DNA from 4 places in the Stenotrophomonas sp. Steno-Z4 genome. Region 1 is predicted to be linked to each of the others. Evidence: predicted binding sites of a transcription regulator. Region 1 holds the regulator's gene; each other region holds the start of a gene.
What was found. Region 1 encodes FliA, which starts transcription of late flagellar genes. Its sites were predicted from a motif close to TAAAGTTTNNCNNNCNNNGGCCGATAA; they were not measured.
Positions count from the first base shown of each region.

Region 2: the regulator FliA is predicted to act here: its motif matches at 2,022-2,048, upstream of AC06E7_RS01450 (HDOD domain-containing protein).
Region 3: the regulator FliA is predicted to act here: its motif matches at 1,839-1,865, upstream of AC06E7_RS17000 (methyl-accepting chemotaxis protein).
Region 4: the regulator FliA is predicted to act here: its motif matches at 3,051-3,077, upstream of AC06E7_RS10865 (chemotaxis protein).

Region 1 covers NZ_JBWJPC010000007.1:209,646-214,101, reverse strand. Annotated here, with positions in the region: gene AC06E7_RS16605 (AAA family ATPase) at 1-1,266, shown strand, start outside; gene AC06E7_RS16600 (MinD/ParA family ATP-binding protein) at 1,253-2,140, shown strand; gene AC06E7_RS16595 (RNA polymerase sigma factor FliA) at 2,137-2,883, shown strand; gene cheY (chemotaxis response regulator CheY) at 2,900-3,292, shown strand; gene AC06E7_RS16585 (protein phosphatase CheZ) at 3,292-3,906, shown strand; gene AC06E7_RS16580 (chemotaxis protein CheA) at 3,911-4,456, shown strand, end outside.
Region 2 covers NZ_JBWJPC010000001.1:300,222-304,677, forward strand. Annotated here, with positions in the region: gene AC06E7_RS01445 (phospholipase D family protein) at 1-805, shown strand, start outside; gene AC06E7_RS01450 (HDOD domain-containing protein) at 829-1,923, opposite strand; gene AC06E7_RS01455 (Glu/Leu/Phe/Val dehydrogenase dimerization domain-containing protein) at 2,216-3,313, shown strand; gene AC06E7_RS01460 (S8 family serine peptidase) at 3,384-4,456, opposite strand, start outside.
Region 3 covers NZ_JBWJPC010000008.1:46,758-51,213, reverse strand. Annotated here, with positions in the region: gene AC06E7_RS17005 (PAS domain S-box protein) at 1-1,798, shown strand, start outside; gene AC06E7_RS17000 (methyl-accepting chemotaxis protein) at 1,987-3,828, shown strand; gene AC06E7_RS16995 (AraC family transcriptional regulator) at 4,375-4,456, shown strand, end outside.
Region 4 covers NZ_JBWJPC010000004.1:10,757-15,212, forward strand. Annotated here, with positions in the region: gene flgE (flagellar hook protein FlgE) at 1-134, opposite strand, end outside; gene AC06E7_RS10850 (flagellar hook assembly protein FlgD) at 166-846, opposite strand; gene flgC (flagellar basal body rod protein FlgC) at 873-1,280, opposite strand; gene flgB (flagellar basal body rod protein FlgB) at 1,284-1,679, opposite strand; gene AC06E7_RS10865 (chemotaxis protein) at 2,099-3,043, opposite strand; gene flgA (flagellar basal body P-ring formation chaperone FlgA) at 3,149-3,811, shown strand; gene flgM (flagellar biosynthesis anti-sigma factor FlgM) at 3,893-4,195, shown strand; gene AC06E7_RS10880 (flagellar protein FlgN) at 4,198-4,456, shown strand, end outside.

The DNA of each region.
Region 1 (4,456 bases):
GAAGCACCGCTGTTCGAGATGCACGCTCCGGCAGGCCGCACCAGCGTCCCGCCGCAGCTGCCGCAGATGCCGGCGCAGCAGATGCAGCGGGCTCCGCTTGAAGCCCCGGCGGCTCCGCTGTGGGAAACCGTGCCGGTGGTCCCGGCCGCGGCCAGCCCGGCCATCCAGATCGACGATTCGGCGGTGTTTGCCGCGCCCGCTCCGGTGGTTGTGGACGCCATCGCCGCGCCGGTCGCCGCCATGACCGTTGCTGCACCGGTCGAGCCGTCGCTGCAGGCCGCCAACGAACCGACGGTGCCGGCCGAGGTCATCACCGCCCCGGTGCCTGCCGTCGCCGCCCCGGTGACCCTGGTCCGCGACGATGAGGAACTGCGCCAGCTGCGCAATGAAGTGGCCGGCATGCGCACCGTCATCGAGCGCGAAATGAACCGCTTCACCGACGAGCGCCTGCGCGGCTCGGCGGTGCGTGCCGCCGCGCTGGACCTGATGGACGAATACGGCTTCGACGCCGGCATCTGCCGCGACGTGGCCCTGCAGATCCCGCTGGACACCGAAGCCCACCGTGGCCGTGGCCTGATGCTGGGGCTGCTTTCCAAGAAGCTGCCGATCGCCCCGGTCGACCCGCTGGAAGCCGGCGGCGTGATCGCCCTGGTCGGCCCCACCGGTGCCGGCAAGACCACCACCATCGCCAAGCTGGCCTCGCGCTTCGCCGAAGCCCACGCCGCCCGCGACGTGGCCCTGGTCACCACCGATACCGCCCGCATCGGCGCCCGCGAACAGCTGTATGGCTTCGGCCGCCAGCTCGGCATCGCGGTGCATGAAGCCAACAGTGGCAGCGACCTGGCCCAGCTGCTGGAGCGCCTGAAGGACTACAAGCTGGTGCTGATCGACACCGCCGGCCTGGGCCCGCGTGACCGCGCCCTGGCCGCCCAGCTGCAGTGGCTGCGCGCCGCCCCGCAGATCCGCACCCTGCTGGTGCTCCCGGCCAACACCAGCTTCGGCGACATGGACGAGGTGGTCCGCCGCTTCAGCGGCGCCAACCCGCAGGGCGTGGTGCTGAGCAAGCTGGACGAGACCGGCCGCTTCGGTACCGCCCTGTCGGTGGCCGTCGACCACCGCCTGCCGATCACCTGGGTCACCGATGGCCAGGACGTTCCCGAAGACCTGCACCGGGCCAGTGCAGCCAATCTTGTACTTCGCCTTGAAGATTTGCGCCGCGCGGCCGATATGCCCTGCAACCCGGAGTTGAACCATGCCGTCGCGTGAGTATGAAAACCTGACCAGGACCTTCCCGTTGTCGGCCACCCGCAGCCAGCCGCTGGGCCCGGTCCGCACCATCGCCGTCACCGGCGGCAAGGGCGGCGTGGGCAAGACCAACGTGTCGGCCAACCTGGCCGTGGCGCTGGCCGACATGGGCAAGCGCACGCTGCTGCTGGATGCCGACCTGGGCCTGGCCAACATCGATGTGATCCTGGGCCTGCAGCCCAAGCTGACCCTGGCCGACCTGGTCGCCGGGCGCTGCACGCTGGATGAAGTGATCCTGGAAGGCCCGGGTGGCGTGCTGGTGGTGCCGGCCGCGTCCGGCCGCCGCCACATGGCCGAACTGCAGCCGGCCGAACACGTGGGCCTGGTCAACGTGTTCTCCGAACTGGAACGCGATCTGGACTTCATGGTGGTCGACACCGCCGCCGGCATCACCGACGGGGTGCTCACCTTCTGCCAGGCCGCCCAGGACACCGTGGTGGTGGTCTGCGACGAACCGGCCTCGATCACCGACGCCTATGCGCTGATCAAGGTGCTCTCGCGCGAACGTGGCGTGGACCGCATCCAGGTGGTCGCCAACATGGTGCGTGATCCGAACGAAGGCCGCGTGCTCTACGAAAAGCTGAGCCGGGTCTGCGACAAGTTCCTGGCCGATGTCTCGCTGAACTACCTGGGCTGCGTGCCGCAGGACGACTGGTTGCGCCTGTCGGTGCAGCGCCAGCAGCCGGTGGTGAAGGCCTACCCGTCCAGCCCGTCGGCGCAGGCGATCGCCGAGATCGCCCGGCGCACCGCCCGCTGGCAGGCCCCGACCGAGCCGCGCGGCGGCGTTGAATTCTTCCTGGAACGCATCCTCAAGCAACGCGGGGTGACCGCATGAAAGGCGCCGCACAATACAAAGAGGTGCAGCGCGCCGCTGCCAACGAGTGCATTGCCCAGCACTCGGACCTGGTCCGGCGCATCGCCCACCACCTGGCCGCACGCCTGCCGGCCAGCGTTGAAGTCGACGACCTGATCCAGGCCGGGATGATGGGCCTGATCGAGGCCTCGCGCAGCTACGACGCCGACCAGGGCGCCTCGTTCGAAACCTACGCCTCGATCCGCATCCGCGGCTCGATGATCGACGAGATCCGCCGCGGCGACTGGGTGCCGCGTTCGGTGCACCGCCGTGCCCGCGACGCCGCGTCCACCATCCGCCGGCTGGAGCAGACCACCGGCCGCGCCGCCAGCGCCACCGAAGTGGCCGCCGCGATGGACATGCCGCTGCCCGACTACCTGCGCCTGATGGAAGACGCCGCGCGTGGCCAGGTGCTGAGCCTGGAATCGCGGATCGAAGACCAGGGCGAGCTGGATACCGTCGCCCAGGGCGGCCCGACCCCGCAGCAGGTGCTGGAGCGCGGCGAGTTCGGCCGCGAACTGGGCAATGCGATCGGCCTGCTGCCCGAACGCGAACAGCTGGTGCTGTCGCTGTACTACGAGCAGGAGCTGAACCTGAAAGAGATCGGCGCGGTGCTCGGCGTCAGCGAGTCGCGCGTCTGCCAGATCCATGGCCAGGCAGTGCTGCGCCTGCGTGGCCGACTGAAGATCTTCGAGGCGGCCGACGCCGGCCTCGAGAACACTTGATACCGAGGAAAGTGCTTTGAACAAGAACATGCGTATCCTGATCGTCGACGACTTCTCGACCATGCGTCGTATCGTCAAGAACCTGCTGGGCGATCTGGGCTTCACCAATACGGCCGAAGCCGAGGACGGGCATGCCGCGCTGGCCCTGCTGCAGAGCCAGTCGTTCGATTTCGTGGTCACCGACTGGAACATGCCGGTCATGACCGGTATCGACCTGCTCAAGGCGATCCGCGCCGACGCCAAGCTCAAGACCCTGCCGGTGCTGATGGTCACCGCCGAAGCCAAGCGCGAGCAGATCATTGAAGCCGCCCAGTCCGGCGTGAACGGCTACATCATCAAGCCGTTCACCGCCCAGACCCTGGAAGAAAAGCTCGGCAAGATCTTCGAGCGCCTGGCGGCCAGCGCGTGATGGAAACCCTTCGCGACAAATCGGCGCTGGTGCAGCGCCTGCAGGATGCCCTGGCTGCGCTGGAAAGCGGCGACGAAGCGGGCTGGCGCCGGGAAATCGACGCCCTGGCCGCGCTGCGCACCCAGCCGATGATGGCCGGGCTGAACCGGCTTGCCCGCGAACTGGGCCAGGCGCTGGGCGAACTGCCCACCCTGCCCAGCGAAGCCGGCGAGCTGGACGATGCCTGCGCGCGCCTGGACCACGTGGTGGCGATGACCGAACAGGCCACCCACCGCACCCTGGACCTGGCCGAGGAATGCCGCGCGCTCACCGAGCAGCTGCGTGCCAACGGGTTGAGCCCGGACCAGGACCAGCAGCTGGACCGCATCCGCCACAACCTCACCGAGATCGCGCTCACCCAGAGCTACCAGGATCTCACCGGGCAGATCATCCGCCGCGTGGTGGGCATCGTGCGCCGCGTGCACGAAGGCTTCGGCGCGCTCGGCCTGCCGCCGCCGGACGACAGCGCGCACAAGCGCGACAACGGGCTGGCCGGTCCGGCCGTGAGCGGCCTGGACCGCCATCAGGTGTCACAGGTCGACGCCGACGACCTGCTTTCCGATTTGGGGCTTTGAAACCATGAGTGCTGTTCCAGACGACATTGCTGCAGACTTCATCCTCGAGGCCCAGGAGATACTGGATCGCCTCGGCGAACAGCTGGTGTCGCTGGAGCAGTCGCCCCAGGACAGCGACCAGCTCAACGCGGTGTTCCGCGGGTTCCACACGCTCAAGGGCGGTGCCGGCTTCCTGGGCATCCAGGCCATGGTCGAGCTGTGCCACGCCGCCGAAGAAACCCTTGGCATGGCCCGCTCGGGCCAGGCCGTGCTGCAGGCCCACCATTTCGACGCCGGCCAGCAGTCGCTGGATTACCTGCAGTCGATGCTGGATTCGGTGGCCGCCGGCACCGAGCCGGGCTATGCCCCGCCGGAACTGATCGCGCAGTTCGACGTCAACGGACCGGCCACGCCGGCACCGGCCGCGACGGCGGCCGCCTCCAGCGGCGACCTGATCACCGACGATGAATTCGAAGCCCTGCTGGATACCCTGCACGGCGGCGCGGCTCCCACTGCCGTGGCGAAAAAGAACGACGATGGCCTGATCGGCGAAGACGAATTCGAAGCGCTG
Region 2 (4,456 bases), on a different contig from region 1:
CCTGCTGATGCTTGAATCGGCACACGAGGCCAAGCTGGCGGCCGCCCGACCCTATCTTGAGCGCGTCGAGCGTTCGCCGGCAGCGCGTTCGTTCTACACCGATGCGGTAGACCTGCACTGGTCGCCGGGCGTGGAGATCGTGTCCGATCCGGCGATGAAGCACCGCCGCGACGACCCCGCCAACTGGCTGGTCACCCGGCTGGTGCGCGAACTTGAGACCACCCGCCACAAGGCGCTGTTGATCTCGCCCTACTTCGTGCCGGGCGAGGAAGGCACGCGCGGGATGGCCGCGATGGTGCGGCGCGGCGCCTACGTGGGCGTGGTCACCAACTCACTGGCCGCCAATGACGTGGCGGCCGTGCACAGCGGCTACATGCATTACCGCGCACCGCTGCTGCGCGATGGCGTGCACCTGTACGAACTGCGATCGCGCGGCGCGGGTGGCGGCAGCGGCGGCCTGTTCGGCAGCAGCGGCGCCAGCCTGCATACCAAGGCCTTCATGATCGATGACCAGCGTGGCTTCGTCGGCTCGTTCAACCTGGACCCGCGTTCTGCCTACCTCAACACGGAGATGGGGGTGCTGTTTGATGATCGGGAACTGGCCGCGCAGTTGCGCGCGGAATACCTGCGCCTGGCCGATCCGAAGCAGAGCTATTGGGTGACGCTGGGTGCCGATGACCAGGTGCGTTGGCTGGATCGGGCCGAACAGCCCCCGCAATTGCTGGATCGAGAGCCGGACACCTCGTTCTGGCAGCGCGCCAGCGCCCGCGCCATCAGCTGGTTGCCCTTGGAATCCCAACTTTAGGAGCAGCCACGCGGGGCGTGGCGCTACGCGTCGGCCGACTCGTCCGCCTCCAGCGTTTCCACCGCGCGACCATGCAGGCGGCGCCAGATCCACTGCAATGCATGCGCCGGGGTGTCATGCAGCTGCTCCAGCAGCGCCAGCGCCTGGGCCTGGCTGATCCGGCCATGCCGGCACAGCAGGCTGGCCGATGCCCCGGCACGCGCGAAGTGCAGGCTGGCCGCCAGCCCACCGCCTGTCGCATCGGCGTCGCGCAGCAGCGCCTGGTGCACCGAGGGCGGCAGTTCCCAGGCCGCCGCGATGCGGCTGGCTACCGGCAGGGTCCAGGCATCCAGCAGGGTGCCGGCCAGCTGCGGTGACGGCAGCACAGCCTGTTCACGGGCAACGTCCAGCAGGTGTCGCATCACCAGGGCCGCGCCAAGGCCTTGGGTCAGCCCCATCCACTGCGCGGCGAAACCGTCTTCATGGGTCACCAGGCGGGCGTGATCGGCTGCGGCCCGCGAGGCCAGCAGCGCGTGCTCCCAGACCACGGTTCCGAACTGCGGAAAGGCGTCGCTGTGCAGTTGCATCACCGGTTGCACCAGCACCGCGCTGATGATCTGGCGGATGCCCTCGGTACCGACCAGCGTGACCGCGCGCTGCAGGCTGTCTACCGGCTTGGCCTGCAGCCGGTAGACCGGGCTGTTGGCGATGCGCAGCAGGTTGCCGGTCAGCACCGCATCCTGGCTGATGATCGAGGCCATGCTGCGCGCCGAGGCGTCGCTGTCGTTCACGGTCTGGATCAGCTGCGGCAGCAGCTGCGGCCGGCGCGGCAGGTGCCGGGCCGACCAGTCCTGCGCCTCCAGCGCTGCCGCCACCGCCGCCAGCAGGGCCGCGTCCTGCGCGACGGTGGCCGGCGCGCTGCCGCTACCCGGCTGCAACGCCAGTGCGTGCAGGCCGGCCTGCAGCACCTGGTCCGCATCGCCACTGCAGGGCTGAGGCGGGGTCGGCGGCTGCGGCTGCGTACGGGCCCGGCCGCCGGTACTACCCGGCGCCGGTCCCGCCTCCGCCGGGCGGCGATACCAGCCCCACCCCAGAAATGCCACGACCAGCACGCCGGCCCCCGCCAGGATCACCATCATCGGGCCGCGCCCCTGCCGGTGCGGCACCGCACCCGAATTGTCGCCACTGCACCCACGTGATCCGTCCTGGCTTGCCGGTACTGCGCACCGTTGCCACGGCATCGGCCCGGAACGGGGCAACTTTAGCGGGCAATGGTCACCCGGCCCTGACAACACCGTCCGGCGGAATGCACTAGAATGGCGCCGCGCGACCCGTCCTGACCAACCGACGACGTCGCTTTTTTTGTTTTACACCCACCTTTTGCTGGTGCGTTCGCCGGCGTTTGCCGTCGTTCGCAGCATCGGAGTCGCCATGTTATTTGAAACCCTCGAAACGTCCGGCCATGAACAGGTGGTGTTCTGCCACAGCCGCGATGCCGGTCTGAGGGCCATCATCGCCATCCACAACACCACGCTGGGTCCGGCGCTGGGCGGTGTGCGCATGCGCCCCTACGCCAGCACGGACGACGCGCTGGCCGACGCGCTGCGGCTCAGCCGCACGATGACCTACAAGAACGCGCTGGCGGGCTTGAATGTCGGGGGTGGCAAAGCGGTGATCATCGGCGACCCGCGCAAGGACAAGACCGAGGTGCTGTTCCGCGCGTTCGGCCGCTACGTGGATTCGCTCGGCGGGCGCTACATCACCGCCGAGGACGTCGGTACCGACGTCAATGACATGGAAAACATCTACCTGGAAAGCGAGTACGTCACCGGCGTGCACCAGGTACACGGCGGCTCGGGCGACCCGGCCCCGTTCACCGCCTACGGCGCGCTGCAGGCGCTGATGGCGGCCATGCAGCACAAGCTCGGCCACGAGGAAGTGGGCAAGGTCAGCATCGCGGTGCAGGGCCTGGGCCATATCGGCATGGAACTGGTGAAGCTGCTGCGGGATCGCGGCGCCAAGCTGTTCGTCACCGATCTGGACCCTGCGCTGGTGGAGCGCGCGGTGACCGAGTACGGCGCCGAGGCGGTCAAGCCCGATGACATCTACGACGTCAACGCCGATGTGTTCGCGCCGTGCGCGCTGGAAGGGGCGATCAATGCGCAGACCCTGCCGCGCCTGAAGTGCAAGATCGTCTGCGGCACCGCCAACAACCAGCTCTCCACGCCCGAGATCGGCGATGAGCTGCATGCCCGCGGCATCCTGTATGCCCCGGACTATGCGGTGAATGCGGGCGGGGTGATGAATGTGTCGCTGGAAATCGACGGCTACAACCGCGAACGCGCGATGCGCCTGATCCGCAGCATCTACCACAACCTGGGCCGCATCTTCGCGCTGTCCCAGCAGGAAGGCATTGCGCCGCAGCGCGCCGCCGACCGCATCGCCGAAACCCGCATCCAGTCGATCGGCAAGCTGAAGATGCCGCTGGGACGTGCGCGCCCGCGACTGGGCACGCTGCGCGGCGGCTGATTCCAGCGGGCAGATGAAAAAAAAGGGCGCGATCAACTCGCGCCCTTTTTTGTTGCCTGTCGCGCCTGGATCAGAACGCGGCGGAGTACCGCAGCGCGACCTGGCTGAGGTCGCCTCGCGGGCCGAAGCGCTGGTCGTAGCCGAACGAGAGCTGCGAGTTGCGCGTCAGCCAGGACTGCACCGACAGGCCGAACAGGCCGCCGGAGCGCGCCGGCTGCAGGCCGGCCACCGGCGCCCAGGCATCCACGCCAACGAAGCTGGCATCGAATGCCAGGCCATCGCTGGACAGGGTCTGCTGCCATTCGGCATAACCGCGCAGCGACCAGCCACGCAGGCGCGTTTCCGCGCGCAGGCCGGCCAGCGCCTGGCTGCGGCTTGACGCGCGGCTGTCCGCACGCAGGCCAAAACCGAAGCCGCCGTCTTCGCTGAAGCTGTCGCTGTCCAGGCGCGCGTAATCCGCGCCGAGGTACGGGGTCAACGATGCCCCGGCGCCGCCGAAGCGGTAGCCCGATTCCACGCTGGCGGTGCTGAAATTGCCGCCGTAACGGGCATTGACCCCGTACTGCCCCGCGCCCAGCAACAGCTGGCGGTCGATCTCGCGGGTGAACTGGCCGGCGCCCAGCTGCGCCAGGGTGTAGGCCGCACCACTGTTCCAACCCGCGTACAGCTGGGCCTGCGACTGGCGGTCACGACCGCTGTCGCCGCCCCACTCGCGGCTGCTGTTGCTGCGCGTTTCGCCAAAGGCAAAGCCCATCACGCCGTTGCTGCCCAGCGCCATGTCCTGGCCCATCATCCAGCCCTGGGTCTGGAAGCCGCTGCCGGCGAAGCTGCCCTGCCCGGCCTCGCCCAATGCACTCTGCCAGGCGCCGCGCAGGCGCGGTGCGGCGGACACCGCATCGAAGCGCGTCGACAAGGCGCGGCGATTCATGTCGAGGTTGTCGAAGGTCATGCCGTTGGCCAGGCTGTGCGCCTTGCCCGACAGGCTTTCCAGGCTGGCCTCCAGGCCGGCCGCGCCCTGCACCCGCTGCAGCTCGCCGGCCGCATCGGCAAAGCCCGGCGTGCCCGGACCGGTGCCGGTATCGAGCAGGTCGAACGCCTGTTCCACGCGCAGGGCCGAGGCGGCCGAAATGGCACCCAATCCGG
Region 3 (4,456 bases), on a different contig from region 1:
CCTGCAGAACGCACGCGAAGACGCGGCGGACACCCGCCAGCGCCTGCAGGCGGTGGTCGATGCGTCCGACGAGGTAGCGGTGATCGCCACCGACATCCATGGCGTGGTCACCCTGTTCAATACCGGTGCGCAGAAGCTGCTGGGCTACACGCCGGAAGAAGTGATCGGCCAGGTCAATCCGGGCCTGTTCCATGAGATCCATGAAATGCAGGATTACCTGCGGCCCCTGGCCGATGCCGAGGGGCGCCTGCCGACGGTGTTCGAAGCGCTTACCGCACACGCCGCGCAGGGCACCTGGTCGCACCAGTGGACCTTCGTGCGCAAGGACGGCGAGCACCGGCAGGTGCGGCTGTCGATCAGTCCGCTGGATTCGGGCAGCGGCCAGCGCATGGGCTACGTCGGCATGGCGGTGGACATCACCCCGCTGCTGGAAGTGCGCGAGCAGGCCCATCTGGCGGCGGAGAAATTCGCCGGTGCGTTCTCATCGGCCGCGCTCGGCATGGCACTGGTGTCGCTGGAAGGGCGCTGGCTGGACGTCAACGACGCGCTGTGCGGCATTCTCGGCTACACGCGCGCCGAGCTGCTGGAGATTGATTTCCAGACCCTGACCCATCCCGACGACCTGCATGCCGACCTGGCCCTGGTGGGTGACCTGCTGGCCGGTCGCCGCGACCACTACCACATGGAGAAGCGGTACCTGGGCAAGGGCGGCAACGTGGTCTGGGGCCGGCTGTCGGTATCGCTGGTGCGTGCGCCGCACGGCGAGCCACTGCATTTCGTCTCGCAGATCCAGGACGTCACCGTGCAGCGCTCCAGCGGCCAGCAGCTGCGCGAATCGGAGCACCGCACCCGGGTGACGCTCGATGCGGTCGCGGACATGGTGCTTACCCTGGATATGGCGGGGCACATCCAGTACGCCAATGCGGCCGCCACCCGCGCGCTCGCCGGCGAGGGCGCGGCGCCGGTCACCGGCAGCCAGGTCCAGGACGTGATGGAGCTGACCACCGAGTACGCCCCGCGCTCGCCGCTGGACCTGGCCGTGCTGCTGGACGCGGAAAGCAATGCGGTGGACCTGCATTCGGACCTGCTGCTGTCGGTGGGGGCCCAACTGCTGCCGGTGGACCTGACCCGGGCCTGGCTGCAGGGCGAGGACGGGCAGGTGAGTGGCGCGGTGTGGGTGATTCGTGACGTCACCCAGCAGCGTGCCCGCCAGCGCGAAGCCCGGCACCTGGCCGAGGTGGACCCATTGACCGAGCTGAGCAACCGGCGCGGCTTCGAAGCGCACCTGCAGGAGGCCATCACCCGGGTGGCCCGCACCGGGCAGTCGGCCTCGCTGATGTTCATCGACCTGGACAACTTCAAGCCGATCAATGACAGCCACGGCCACCTGGCGGGAGACGCCATGCTGTGGGCGGTCGCCACCGTGCTCCGGCATGGCGTGCGCGATTCGGACATCGTGGCACGGCTGGGCGGCGATGAATTCGCGGTGATCCTGGCTGGCTGCTCGCTCCGGCGCGCGCGGCGCATCGCCAGTGACCTGCTGGAATCGGTGCGCACGCTCAGCGTGCCATGGGGCGCGGGACGCCTGGTGGTCGGCACCAGCATCGGCATCGCCGCGATCGGTGGCCACATGAGCGTGGATGCGGCGGTCGCCGCAGCGGACGCCCAGTGCTACCGGGCCAAGGCGCTGGGCAAGAACAACGTTCAGGTCGAGGCGCCCGTGCACGGTGGCCCCGACCCCCTGGACGTAGGTGACGCCGAACTCGATGGCGAGAGCAGCGAAGGCGGCCCAGGCTGAACCTGCTCAGGGTTGACGTCCCAGTACCGTGCCCGATACCTCAAGCTTGATGGCCGAGGGTCGATACCTTCCTCGCAATCGGCCCCACCCCGCAGACGTCTTCGCAGGTCCCGAAGCCAACGTGATTCCGCGCCGCACAGCACCCGCGTCGCATCCCCATCAGCTGATCGGACATCGAGGATATGGAAATGTTCAGCTCAAGCATGCAGTTGCCCCTGTCGGGAGCGGACACGGCTTCCGCCCCCGCTTCGCGCTGGCGCCCGTTCGCCGCGCTGTTCAGCGCTCGCCGCGCGCTGCGCGACGACGCCCGGCAGGCCGCACAGCACCAGGCCGAGCTGGAAGCGCAGGTCGCCGCGCTGCACCGGGTCCAGGCGGTGATCGAGTTCGCGCTCGACGGCACCATCCTGACCGCCAATGCCAACTTCCTGCAGGCGCTCGGCTACTCGCTGGACGAGGTGCGCGGGAAGCACCATGCCCTGTTCGTCGACCCGGCCCAGGTCGCCACGCCGGCGTATCGCGAGTTCTGGGCGCGGCTCGGCCGCGGCGAGTACGACGCCGGCCAGTACCGCCGTTTCGGCAAGGGCGGGCGCGAGATCTGGATCCAGGCCTCGTACAACCCGGTGCTGGACCCGAACGGGCGCCCGTACAAGGTCGTCAAGTTCGCCACCGACATCACTGCCCAGATGATGCAGGCGGCCGATTTCGCCGGCCAGCTCGCGGCCATCAACAAGTCGCAGGCGGTGATCGAGTTCAGCCTCGATGGCCGCATCCTCGGCGCCAACGAGAATTTCCTGGCCACTACCGGCTATACGCTGGAGGAAGTGCGCGGCCAACACCATGCCATGTTCGTCGCCGCCGACTACCGCGGCAGCGACGAGTACCGCGCGTTCTGGGAGAAGATGGGGCGGGGCGAGTACGACGCCGGCCAGTACCGGCGCGTCGGCAAGGGCGGACGTGACATCTGGATCCAGGCGTCCTACAACCCCGTGCTGGACGTGGACGGCCGCCCGCTCAAGGTGGTCAAGTACGCCACCGACATCACCGCCCAGGTCCGCGACAGCCAGGCCATGCAGCAGGCGGTGGCGCAGACCCGCGAGGTGGTGGCCGCCGCGCAGGGGGGCGACCTTACCGGGCACATCGCCGTCGATGACAAGACCGGCCCCATCGCCGAACTGTGCTGCGGCATCAACGCGCTGGTCGAAGCGATGGCCGGCATCATCGGGCAGATCAAGTTTGCCGCCGACACCATTGCCCTCGGCGCCAGCGAAATCGCGGTCGGCAACGCCGACCTGTCCCAGCGCACCGAGCAGCAGGCCGCGTCGCTGGAAGAAACCGCGGTATCCATGAAGGACCTGGCCGATACCGTGCGGCGCACCGCCGACAATGCCCGCCAGGCCAGCGAACTGGCCAGTGGCGCGGTGGGCGTGGCGGCGCAGGGCGGGCAGGTGGTGCACGAGGTGGTGTCGACCATGGCGCTGATCAACGAGTCCTCGCGCCGCATCGTCGACATCATCGGCGTGATCGATGGCATTGCCTTCCAGACCAACATCCTGGCGTTGAACGCGGCGGTGGAAGCGGCCCGCGCGGGCGAACACGGGCGGGGATTCGCGGTCGTCGCGGCGGAAATCCGCTCGCTGTCGCAGCGTTCGGCCGGCGCGGCCAAGGAGATCAAGCAGCTGATCACCGACTCGGTGGACAAGGTCGGTACCGGCACCAGCCAGGTCGAGAGCGCCGGGCACACCATGGACGAGATCGTGGTCAACGTGCGGCGGGTCAGCGACCTGATGACCGAGATCAGCACGGCCACCCGCCAGCAGAGCGAGGGGATCACCCAGATGAACCGGGCGGTCGACCAGATCGACGAGGGCACCCAGCAGAACGCCGCGCTGGTCGAGGAGGCCTCCGCCGCGGCGCGCAGCATGGAAGAGCAGGCCAGCCAGCTGCTGCAGACCGTGGCGGCGTTCCGGGTGGATGCGGCGGTGGCCACGGCGCTGCGCCAGGGCGCACAGCCGGTACTGCGGCGGGTCTGAAACGCGGCGCCCTGCCAACGGCCGGATCCTTGGGGTCCGGCCGTTTTTCGTGGTGGCTGCCAGCGTCGTGGAACCACGCCAAGGCACCCCGGATGGTGGGTGCCGGGATTATGTCGGGAAGAAACTACGCAGTTTACGGGCGGGGCCGTTTTCCAGGCCCGGCAACAGGGTGCTGGACAGTCCCCACCGTCCAGGCACCCCATCGCGAGGCGGGCTCATTCTTACTGGCGCAGTTTCAGGATCGCTACGTAAAGTTCGCCAAATCAGACGAAATAAACCATGACCAATAGCCGTGCACCTGCCTGTTCACGTGCCGTAGAGTAGGCGCGGTTCCGCAGTGCGGCGCGTGCGAAGATCGATTGATCGATCTACTCCCTGTTATCTAAATCGATCCAGAAAATAATGCCCTCCCTGATTTTCCCGGACTTCGAGGCATATTCAAATTCAGTCAAGGGAATCGACAGCCATATACGGGTTACCGGGCGGGGTGATGGCGCGTGGGTGTTGAATCTGCTCGACCTTGGTGACGTGATATTGCTGCACGGCATGGACGGCGCCCCCGTGGTGTACCGCGGCGCACCGCTCGCTTCGCGTTTTGCGGCCTACCTGGCGCTGCCGGGAAGCCAGA
Region 4 (4,456 bases), on a different contig from region 1:
GCCGAGAACAGGTCGGCGAACTCGGCGCGCGATTCCTTGAAGCCGGTGGTGTTGACGTTGGCGATGTTGTTCGCGGTGACGTTCAGGTCGGCATTGGCGGCATTGATGCCGGACAGCGAGATGTTGAAGCCCATGGGATTCTCCTTGGATGCGTGACGAAGGGACTCAGCTGACGCGCAGCACGTAGTCGATCGGGGCCGTGCCCAGGCCCTTGAGGTTGAGGTAGAGGCCGTCCGAGCCGACGGTGACGCTTTCCACCGGTGCTTCGACGTAGGTGTTGATCTTGGTCTGGGTGCCGGCGCTGTCGGTGTGGGTGGCGGCGATGGTGTAGCTGCCGGCGGCCATGCGGTTGCCGTTGGCATCCTTGCCATCCCAGTTGAAGGTCACTTCGCCGGCTTCCTTGGCTTCCACGCTGAGCTGGGTCACCTTCACGCCGTTGGCGTCGGTGATGTCCACGGTGACGTAGCCGGCGCCGGGCGCAGCGACCATGCCGCTGGTATCGCCTTCGGTTTCCAGCTGCCACTTGGTGGAGGGCACCAGCACGTCATGGCCGACCAGCGCCGCGCCGCGCAGCACCTGGTCGCCGGCCATCGATTCCTGGAAGCCCTGGACGGTGCTGTTGAGGTCATTGATGCCCTGCACCTGCGACAGCTGCGCCATCTGCGCCACCATCTGGGTGTTGTCCATGGGCTTGAGCGGATCCTGGTGCTGCAGCTGCTCGGTCATCAGGCGCAGGAAGTCGGCCTGGTCCAGGGTGTCCTTCTTCTTGGTGGTGCTGCTGTTGGGTGCGTTCAGGCCCAAGGCGCTGTAGATGTCGGTGTTGCCGACGCCGCTGGTGCTGCTCATGACGGTATGTCCTGCAATAAGAAGGGTCAGCGACCCATGGTCAGGGTGGCCAGCGCCAGTTCCTTGGCGGTGGTGAGCATCTCCACGCCGGCCTGGTAGTTGCGCGAGGTCGAGATCAGGTTGACCATCTGGGCGACGGGGTCGACATCGGGCTGGTAGATGTAGCCATCGCCATCGGCCAGCGGGTGGCCGGGCTCGTAGCGCTTGATCGGCGCGGCGTTGCTCTGGCTGATTTCCTTGACCTGGACGGTGGTGATGTTCGGGTCGGTGCGGCTGGTGACCGACTGGAAGATCGGCTCGAGCGGCTTGTACACGGCATCGGCCGAGCCGGCGACGGTGTCGGCGTTGGACAGGTTGGAGGCCAGCGTGCTCATGCGCACGGACTGGGCCTGCAGCGCGGAGCCGGCGATATCGAAGATGGGCAGGTTGCTCATGGCTTATTGCCCCGTGATCGCGGTGAGCATGGAGCGCACCTTGGATTCGACGAAGCTCAGCGAGGCGCGATATTCCAGCGCGGCGCGGCCATAGGCGGCGCGCTCGGCATCGGGATCGACGGTGTTGCCGTCGATGCTCGGCTGCACGCCTTCCTTGGTGATCTGGAACGGGTTGAGCCCACCGCCGATGCTGAAGTGCTGCTCATTGGTGGTCCGCATGAGCCCGTTGCTGTCGGCACCCTGGGCATTGCGCAGGGCGGCATCGAAGTCCAGGTCCTGGGCCTTGTACCCGGGGGTATCGGCATTGCTCAGGTTGCTGGCAATCAGCTTCATCCGCTGCTCGCGCAACGGCATGGCCTGGGCATGGACACCCAGATAGTCGGAAATCAGGTTGGGCATGGCGCTCTCCCACGGGACGATGTGGGGGAGGCTGCAAGGGCCGTGCCAGAACGGGCAACCGCGCCGAACCGAAGGCCTTGGTTGATTGACCGGGATCCCAATGGGCCCGTATGAATTCGTAGCCCCGGCCGTTGGCCGGAAACCGCGCGCAGCGCGGCCCAAGCGTCCGAAGCCGGCGGGTTATCGATCGCGGCCAACATCCCGGCGTTTAGAGGTTCCGAAGCCGCCCGTCAGGCGTTCATGTCGCCTGATACACGGTTTCGTTCTGGTTGCACACCCGGACGTACGGTCGCGACCGACAGCCTGTCAGGCTCCGGACCCTTGGGCCGCGCTGCGCGCGGTGCCCGGCCAACGGCCGGGGCTACGAATTCATACGGGCCCATTGGGGGCCGGATCAATCAACCGAGGTCAACGGCCGGTCAGGCCGCCAGGGCGACCTTGCGCAGGCGATCCAGCACGAAATCGGCCAGTTCGTGTGGGGAATACTTGGCCACGAAGGCGTTGGCGCCGACCCGCTCGACCATGGCGTTGTTGAATACGCCCGAGAGGGAGGTGTGAAGCAGCACGTACAGGCCGGCCAGGCCCGGATGGCGACGGATTTCCGTCGTCAGGGTGTAGCCGTCCATGGCCGGCATTTCGATGTCCGAAATGACCATGGCGTAACGCTCGGCCGGGTTTTCGCCGGCGGCGTGGATCTGCAGCAGGTGGTCCAGCGCCTGCTTGCCGTCCGAGAGCAGGGTGGCGCCCACGCCCAGCTGGTCCAGCACGCTGCGGATCTGCTGGCGGGCAACCCGCGAGTCGTCCACCACCAGCACCTGCAGCTGCGGGGCGTCGGCCGGCAGCGCCATCGAGGGGTCCAGCACGGCCTCGCCACGCACCTGGGCGATGTCGGCCAGCACGCTTTCCACGTCGATCACCTGGATCAGCTCACCCTGGAAGCGGGTGACGGCGGTCAGGTAGCTCGATTCGGCGCCCAGCTCCGGCGGCGGGTGGATGTCTTCGACCGCGATGTTGACGATGCGCTCCACGCCGCTGACCAGGAAGCCCTGGATCGAGCGGTTGAATTCGGTCACCACCAGGTAGCCCGGCGACTTGTCGGCGTCCGGCTCGCGCTCGGGGTGGCCGATCGCCAGGCCCAGGTCCAGCACCGGTACCGAGCGGCCGCGCACGTCGGCCACGCCGGCGAACTGGCTGGGCAGCCCGGGTACCTGGAACAGGTCCGGCCGGCGCAGGACTTCCTGCACCTTGAACACGTTGACGCCAAAAAGCTGACGTCCGCCAAGGCGGAACAGCAGCAGGGCCAGGCGGTTGTGGCCCGCCAGGCGCGTGCGCTGGTCGATGCGGTTGAGCAGGTCATGTGACATGGGGGATGTATCGGCGGCATTGGCAATCACTTGAGCGCCGCGCGCCGTGAATGAACGGCACGGTCCTTGCAGGGTGCTGCGCATGTGCCTTGCCCCGGAGCCGCCATGCGTATCCTTCCTATAGTTGTCGCGCTGATCGCGTTGGTAGGTGCGTCCCCGCACGCCCAGGCCGCTGGCGGCTGGCAGCCGGTGGACAGCATCCGCGCCGCCGCGCTGTCCACGTTGCCGGCGGGCAGCGAAGGCGACACCACCCTGGATTCGGCGCTGCGCCTGCCGGCCTGCGGCCAGGACCTGCGCGCCCAGCCCACCGGCACCAGCACCGTGGAGGTCAGCTGCCCCGACGCGGGCGGCTGGCGCCTGTTCGTACCGGTGAAGGTGCGCCGCAACCAGACCGTGCTGATCCTCAATCGGGGCATTGCCGCTGGAGAAACGCTGGGGGTGGCCGATATCACCACGGCACAGCGAGACGTAGCCCGCATTGCCGGTGCCGCCCTGGCCGACCCGGCCGTGGCGGTGGGGCGGGTGGCGCGGCGTACGTTGAGTGCCGGCAGCCTGCTGTCGGCCAACGACCTGGTCGCCCAGCGTCTCATCCGGCGCGGCGACAGCGTCGCCCTGGTCTCCCGTTTTGGCGGGGTCGAGGTCCGGGTGGCGGGGAAGGCTCTGGCCGATGCAGGTGAAAATGAACGCGTATCCGTGGAAAATCTGTCGTCACGCAAGGTGGTCCAGGGCACGGTGGCGGCCAGCGGCGACGTTTTTGTGACGCGCTGACCACTCCAGCACGCAAAATCTCCTAAAGATGCCGGCCCCCGTGCCGTTATCCCTTGTGAACCGTAACTCCCAGGACAACCCATGAGCCAGAAAATCGACGGCAACCTGCAGGCGACCGCCCATCTGCGCAGCATTGCGCCGGGTAACAAGCCCAGCGTGAGCACCGATGCCCCGGCGCGGCCGGTGGAAGCGGCCGACAGCCTGAAGCTGACCGGCGAGGCCACCAGCCTGCAGGCGCTGCAGCGCGAACTGAGCACCGCCCCGGCGATCGATGCCGGCCGCGTGCAGGCCGTGCGCGAGTCGCTGCAGAACGGCACCTACAAGATCAATCCGGACGCGATCGCCTCGCGCATGCTTGAGCTGGACCAGCAGCTGCAGAAATGAAGCTGGCCATGAGCGAGCCATTGCAGCGCCTCAGCGATGCCTTGGACGTCGAACGCCAGGCCTTGGTGGAGCATGACGTCCAGTCCCTGATCCGCGCCACCAGCGCCAAGCTCGATGCGCTGCGTGCGCTGGAGCAGGTGTTGCCGGTGGGGCAGAACGAACGCCTGCAGGAGCTGGCCGAGCGCAACCGCGCCAACGGCGTGCTGCTGGCGCGCCGCCGCCGCGAGGTCAACTGGGCACTGCGCCAGCTGGGCCGCAGCG